Regions from separate parts of the Thalassobacillus hwangdonensis genome, predicted to be linked through region 2. Evidence: a T-box and tRNA genes for the amino acid it is inferred to sense, from the RefSeq annotation. Region 2 holds a T-box; the other holds one or more tRNA genes.
The links. A T-box is a leader RNA that pairs with one kind of tRNA and senses whether it is charged. The one in region 2 lies ahead of tyrS (tyrosine--tRNA ligase), so its partner is inferred to be a tRNA-Tyr.

Region 1: it encodes a tRNA-Tyr, which carries the amino acid that the T-box ahead of tyrS (tyrosine--tRNA ligase) is inferred to sense. The anticodon was not compared.

The regions. Positions count from the first base shown of each region.
Region 1 is NZ_JBHTKL010000002.1:4,756-8,161, forward strand. It holds gene ACFQ2J_RS07840 (S8 family serine peptidase) at 1-689, shown strand, start outside; tRNA gene ACFQ2J_RS07845 (tRNA-Glu) at 869-943, shown strand; tRNA gene ACFQ2J_RS07850 (tRNA-Val) at 950-1,025, shown strand; tRNA gene ACFQ2J_RS07855 (tRNA-Thr) at 1,203-1,278, shown strand; tRNA gene ACFQ2J_RS07860 (tRNA-Tyr) at 1,289-1,374, shown strand; tRNA gene ACFQ2J_RS07865 (tRNA-Gln) at 1,512-1,586, shown strand; tRNA gene ACFQ2J_RS07870 (tRNA-Lys) at 1,592-1,664, shown strand; tRNA gene ACFQ2J_RS07875 (tRNA-Ala) at 1,672-1,747, shown strand; gene ACFQ2J_RS07880 (hypothetical protein) at 1,887-2,075, shown strand; gene ACFQ2J_RS07885 (HAD hydrolase-like protein) at 2,068-2,292, shown strand; gene rocF (arginase) at 2,378-3,280, shown strand; gene ACFQ2J_RS07895 (Spo0E family sporulation regulatory protein-aspartic acid phosphatase) at 3,294-3,406, opposite strand, start outside.
Region 2 is NZ_JBHTKL010000001.1:1,426,426-1,429,831, reverse strand. It holds gene ACFQ2J_RS07595 (transglycosylase domain-containing protein) at 1-1,273, opposite strand, end outside; T-box leader at 1,402-1,608, shown strand; gene tyrS (tyrosine--tRNA ligase) at 1,684-2,952, shown strand; gene ACFQ2J_RS07585 (VOC family protein) at 3,084-3,406, opposite strand, start outside.

The DNA.
Region 1 (3,406 bases), on a different contig from region 2:
ACGGACATTTCTCTTTGGAAATCACACTTGATGACGGGGAGAATGTATTGACTGCCGTTTCAAATGCTGATAATGGGTCTACTGATCCTTCAGCGCCTGTTACAGTTACGCTTGATCAGCAAAAACCTGGATTGCAAATCACCTCTCCTGAAGATGGAGATCGGACGAACAAACAGGTTGTAACTGTTGAAGGCGAAGTACAGGACGAAAATCTTGATCGTGTAATGGTCAATGGTCAGCGCGCCTCCGTATCTGAAGATGGTACGTTCTCTAAACGTATCCTTCTGGATGAAGGTGAAAATGAAATCAAAGTCCGTGCCATTGACTTAGCTGGCAACAAACGCACGAAGAAAATCACTATCGATGCTAAATTTGAAGCGGCTCCAATCGAAAATCTGACTCCTGCAGAAGATACGTATCTTCAGGCTGGTGAGTCCGTGAAGATTGAGTTCGATTCAGAACCTGGATTGGATGCAACCTTCTACATTAAGATGCCATTGGTCAATCTATCGAATGCAAATGATCTTCCAATGATGGAAGTCTCACCTGGTCACTATGTAGGTTATTGGACAGCAACCTCTAACCTGGTAGCGGAAGGTGCAGAAATCAATGTGAAGACGATGGATGATTACGGCAACATGGCTCAGCAAGCAGCAGAGGGTAAATTATTCATCAATACGGAAGAGTAAAGGTTTTTGGAGAAGCTCCCTGAAGTCCAGGGAGCTTTTCTTATGTAATCAATAATCTGTTTTATAGAAAAAAGAAAGAAACATTAAAAAAATGTCGAAAATGCCTTTACAAACATATTTGTGTGTGGTTATAATAATACTTGTCAGTTTTCAGAGCGGGTGTCGAAGAAAACAAGCAAGGCCCGTTGGTCAAGTGGTTAAGACACCGCCCTTTCACGGCGGTATCACGGGTTCGAATCCCGTACGGGTCACCACTAACTGGAGGATTAGCTCAGCTGGGAGAGCACTTGCCTTACAAGCAAGGGGTCGCAGGTTCGAACCCTGCATCCTCCACCATTTGCTCTATTACTGAATATGTGGATAAATGTGTATAAGTATGTCGACCCTTGCTATGACAATGCTGATCGAGTGATGTCATAATTTGGATTGTGTATAACTTTTAAGTTTTGCACAAGTTCACTTGCAACGAGACGAGCACAATACAATTAATCTGCTGTAATCTTAACAAATAATGCCGGTCTAGCTCAATTGGTAGAGCAACTGACTTGTAATCAGTAGGTTGGGGGTTCAAGTCCTCTGGCCGGCACCACTCATATTATGGAGGGATAGCGAAGTTGGCCAAACGCGGCGGACTGTAAATCCGCTCCCATCGGGTTCGTAGGTTCGAGTCCTACTCCCTCCACCATCTTATGTTTTCTTACTTCGATGTAACGGCTTCTAGTTAGAAAACGATTGTTGTCCTATGGGCATATTAAATTTTATATAATGGATGTTTCATTTTTTGAAAATCGGTTATATTAAACATATTCCTTTCATCATTGTTGGGCCATAGCCAAGCGGTAAGGCAACGGGTTTTGGTCTCGTCATGCCCAGGTTCGAATCCTGGTGGCCCAGCCATGTTTGAGCCATTAGCTCAGTTGGTAGAGCATCTGACTTTTAATCAGAGGGTCGGAGGTTCGAATCCTCCATGGCTCACTCTTTTGGGGCCTTAGCTCAGCTGGGAGAGCGCCTGCTTTGCACGCAGGAGGTCAGCGGTTCGATCCCGCTAGGCTCCACCACTCACTTAAACCAATACCATACATAAATGGAAAGCTGACATGATTCGTTCATGTCAGCTTTTTTCGTGTGAAGGCATGAGTTTCTCACGAGGTAAGTCGTACTTGCAGGTAAATCCGAATAAAAGGGGGAGATGGGTTCATGCCAATCAAGGCAGTGTTTCTTGATCGGGATGGAACACTAGGTGGTTCCGATCAAATCGAGTATCCTGGAGAATTTCAATTATACCCAGGTGTGCGTAAGTCTCTGGATAACCTCAGAAAAAATGGCATCAAACTCTTTTCTTTCACCAACCAGCCTGGAATTACGGATATCCACAGGAATGATTGATGAAGCATTAACAAAATACCGGTTATCCCCACAAGATTGTGTAGTCATTGGGGATAGGGAGAAAGATATGCTCGCCGCACATCGTGCAGAAGTCAAAAGCATACTCGTACTGACCGGAGATGGAAAGAAAGCACGCAATCAACTAAATTCCATTTATTTACATTATGTCGCGGAAGATTGTAATGATGCAGTAAGCTGGCTGTTATCGCACAAATAACGTATATATATACAGAATCGTGTCCAGTTGAGTCATTTTCCTGAAAGCGTCTACAATATAGGTAGATGAAAAAGGAGGAGACATGATGATGAAGAAAATCTCTATTCTTGGTGTACCGATGGACCTTGGTCAAAACCGCCGTGGTGTGGATATGGGACCAAGCGCAATCCGATACGCAGGTGTAATCGAACGTTTAGAAAAGTTGAAGCTTGATATAGATGATCTTGGGGATGTAGCAATTCCTCGTCCGAATCGCAAAGAACCTCAAATGCAGGACAACCTCCGCAACTTGAAAGAAGTAGCGGAAGGAAATGAACTGCTTGCAGAGAAAGTCGATCAAATTGTTAGTGAGGGCAGTTTCCCATTGATTCTTGGTGGGGATCACAGTATCGCGATGGGGACGCTTGCAGGAGTATCCAAGCATTACGAGAATCTTGGTGTTATCTGGTATGATGCACACGGAGACCTGAACAGCAGTGAAACTTCCCCGTCCGGTAACATTCATGGTATGCCACTGGCAGTCAGTCTTGGTATCGGCCATGAGCGTCTGGTCAACATCCATGGGTACCAGCCGAAGTTGAAACCCGAGAATATCGTGATTGTCGGGGCTCGCTCTCTGGATGAAGGGGAACGCGAACTGATCAAAGAGAGAGGCATCAAGGTATTCACGATGCATGAGGTTGATCGTATGGGAATGACCCAGGTCATGAAAGAAACGGTCGATTATCTGAGAGATCGCACCGACGGCGTTCATCTGAGTCTCGACCTGGATGGACTGGATCCAAGTGATGCCCCAGGTGTCGGAACGCCTGTCATGGGTGGTATGAGCTATCGTGAAAGCCATCTGGCTATGGAGATGCTGCAGGAATCAGGGATGATCACTTCAGCTGAGTTTGTCGAGGTGAACCCGATTCTAGATGAGAAGAACAAAACAGCGGATACGGCTGTTGGATTAATGGGCTCACTGTTAGGTGAAAAACTGAAATAAAAAAAGAAGCAACTTATCCACATGTGGGTAAGTTGCTTTTATTTTTTGTTTTTAAATACTGATTCATCAATTGGTCCAATTCTTTACTGAGTGTAACAACTTCCCTAGAAGTCAACGCATTATCTT
Region 2 (3,406 bases):
TCTCAATGATTGTACTTCCGACTTGTACAGGAAGAACGGTTTCGGTGGTTTCACCAGTTTCTTCATTTGTTTCTACCAGTGTACGATCCGCGCCATAATTCTCATATTCGTTCTTCACTTTTTGTACAATATCGTGCATTTCTTTATCGATGGTCGAATGTACCTTATAGCCACCTCTACGCAGCTCGCGTTCAGCCTTAATCTTGTATTCTTCATTCAAGTCTGCATCGTTTTCATAGTCTTCCACTGAATGACCATCCTGCGTTGCCAAGTATTGACCGAGCTTATCCATCGCACGCTTTTCAAGTTCGAAAGTCAGCCAAGGATAATTCGCAATCGAGGAATCAGTCGGTTTTGTGAAGTTTTCTCTTATATCATAAGCAAGTGCTTTTTCATATTCTGCTTGATTGATATATTCGTTCTCCAGCATACGTGAAAGTACTTCTCTCATACGATTCAAGGAAGGTTCAAGCCCTGCTTCACTTTTCACTTCTCCGCCGTTGGTGAACGGGGAGTAGTAGGTCGGGCTTTGGGGAAGACCTGCGATGAATGCTGCCTGTGCCAGATTCAAGTCTTTCGCTTCCACACCAAAGATTCCTTCAGCTGCCGTCTGTGCGCCTGCAATGTTCTGTCCATTCGCATTACGTCCGAACGGGACGATATTCAAGTAGGCTTCAAGAATCTCGTCCTTTTCAAAGAAGCGCTCAAGACGCAGGGCAAGAAGGATCTCTTTCGCTTTACGTTCGAAAGATACTTCATTCGTCAGGATCTGGTTCTTGATCAACTGCTGTGTCAAAGTACTACCACCAGTTTTGACGTTCGAATTGGTCACTTCCTGGACAATCGCACGAGCAATCGCTTTCGGTACTACACCGTTATGAGTATGGAAAAATTCGTCCTCCGTTGCGATGACCGCATTCTTCAAATGCTCAGAAATTTCCCCGAGTCCAACTTCTTCACGATAGAGGTCGGAGCGGATTTTACCTAAGTATTCTTCATTATCGAAGTACAGCTCGGATGTTTCGGTGTAATTATAGACATCCTGTTCCATCTGTGCTTTTGAACGGATATTTTCATCTTTTACAAGGGATGCGAAATATCCCGCTCCAACACCACCTGCAAAAAATAGACTGACAACACCGATTATGATAAAAAATAAAATAATATTCCAAACGACATCATACGTGATCCGTCCGGATTTCTGGAACGTACCTTTACGCCAAATCTCCTTCAGTTTCGTCATGAAGCCATTGAATTTCTGGTTTTCTGACATATTCAAACCTCCTAAAAAATCCACTTTCAATTATAACACAGAGATATTTTTGGGAACATATACTAACTTGTAAAAAAGATTGATTTTCCCTGACGTTTATGATAAAAATAATACACAGTAAAATACTTATTGGAGCGAAGAAGGATTGAAGTAGCTAATGGATCCCTGTTCAAGAGAGCTGCCGGCAGGTGAAAGGCAGTACATATCCAGGAGCGAATTACGATCGGGAGCTTTCTTCTGTGCAGGCAGAAGCGGTTTACATCAAGCCGTTATCGATACAAGTGGCACGAAATGTGCAACAAGGGTGGTACCGCGACAACAACCTCGTCCCTTTTTTAGGGGGGAGGTTTTTTTGTTTTCATTTTTTTCTACTAACACTAAATACATGCAAAAAGAAGGAGTGGGTATTCGTGGGAATTCTAAACGACTTGGAACAAAGAGGGTTAATACACTCTATTACCGACAAGGAAGGCCTGGAAAAACATCTTAATGAAAAGCAGGTGACGCTATACTGTGGATTCGACCCGACTGCAGATAGTCTCCATATTGGTCATTTACTTCCGATCACCATGTTGAAACGATTCCAGCAGGCAGGGCATCGACCGATTGCACTTGTAGGTGGAGGTACAGGAATGATCGGTGACCCGAGTGGACGTTCAACTGAGCGTCAGCTGAATGATGCGGAGGTTGTCCAACAGTTCAGCGAAAGCATCAAGCAACAGCTTGCAGGTGTTCTGAACTTTGACAGCGGTGAAAATGCAGCAGTTGCTCGTAATAATTTTGAATGGCTGTCTCAAATCAATGTCATTGAGTTCTTAAGAGATACCGGCAAGCATTTCGGCATCAATTACATGCTTGCAAAAGATTCAGTTGAATCACGGATTGAACAAGGGATTTCTTTCACAGAGTTCAGTTACATGATTTTGCAATCGCTGGACTTCTACAATCTGAATCAGAAAGAAAATTGTACCCTGCAAATCGGTGGAAGTGATCAGTGGGGGAACATTACGGCTGGATTGGAATTGATCCGTAGACGTACAGTAGGAGAAGAAGCGGCTGAAGCTTACGGATTGACCGTTCCGCTCATCACGAAAGCGGATGGTACGAAGTTCGGTAAGACGGCAGGTGGGGCAGTATGGCTCGATCCTGAAAAGACATCACCATACGAGTTTTACCAGTTCTGGATCAATGCAGATGATCGTGATGTAGTGAAATTCCTGAAGTACTTCACATTCCTTGGCATGGAAGAACTCGCGGAATTGGAAAATGAAGTAGCTACCCAGCCTCATAAACGAGTCGCACAGACACGACTGGCGGAAGAGATGACTGCAATGGTTCATGGAGAAAGTGCAGTCGAGCAGGCGCAGCGTATTTCGAAAGCATTGTTCAGTGGGGATATCCAATCGCTTTCAGCAGATGAAATCGAGCTTGGATTCAAGGATGTACCGACCCATACCGTTTCTGAAGCATCGATCGGACTGGTTGATCTGCTTGTCGAAGCTGGAATTTCTTCATCTAAGCGTCAGGCACGTGAAGATGTCAAGAATGGTGCGATTTACATCAATGGAGACCGTAATCAGGAAATGACTCATGAGCTTGGAGAAGCGGATAAGATTGATGGCAGATTCACCATCATTCGTCGCGGAAAGAAAAAATACTTTATGATCCGTTTCAACTGATAGCAGAAGAGGCAGCCGGTCGGCTGCCTCTTTTATACTTTAATAAAGTTTAAGTTCATTAGAGGAATAAAGTATAAGAAATACTAAGGCTTTCGCCATAAGTGCTTAGCGACAAGCCAAGTTTTTCTAAATTATGTTGGACTGACGATTTCAACTTTGATCCGATCAGGGTCCTCTGCATAGACGGCATAATAATCCTCTCCACCAGCATAAGGGTGGCGGTCTTCGTATAGAATACGAATCCCTTTCGTTTTGAAAGCATCTGTAATCTTATCGACATGGCTCCGAGATTCTGCGTGAAAAGCCAGGTGATTCAGGCCGACCCGCTGCCGATGGTAAGGGATATGCAGGAATCGTTGTTCCGCTTGTACAAATACGAGGTACGTGTCATCTTTCTTCCAGCTGATCCCTTCATGCCATTTCTGATATTCAAAATAGCCAAGTTCAGGAAGCA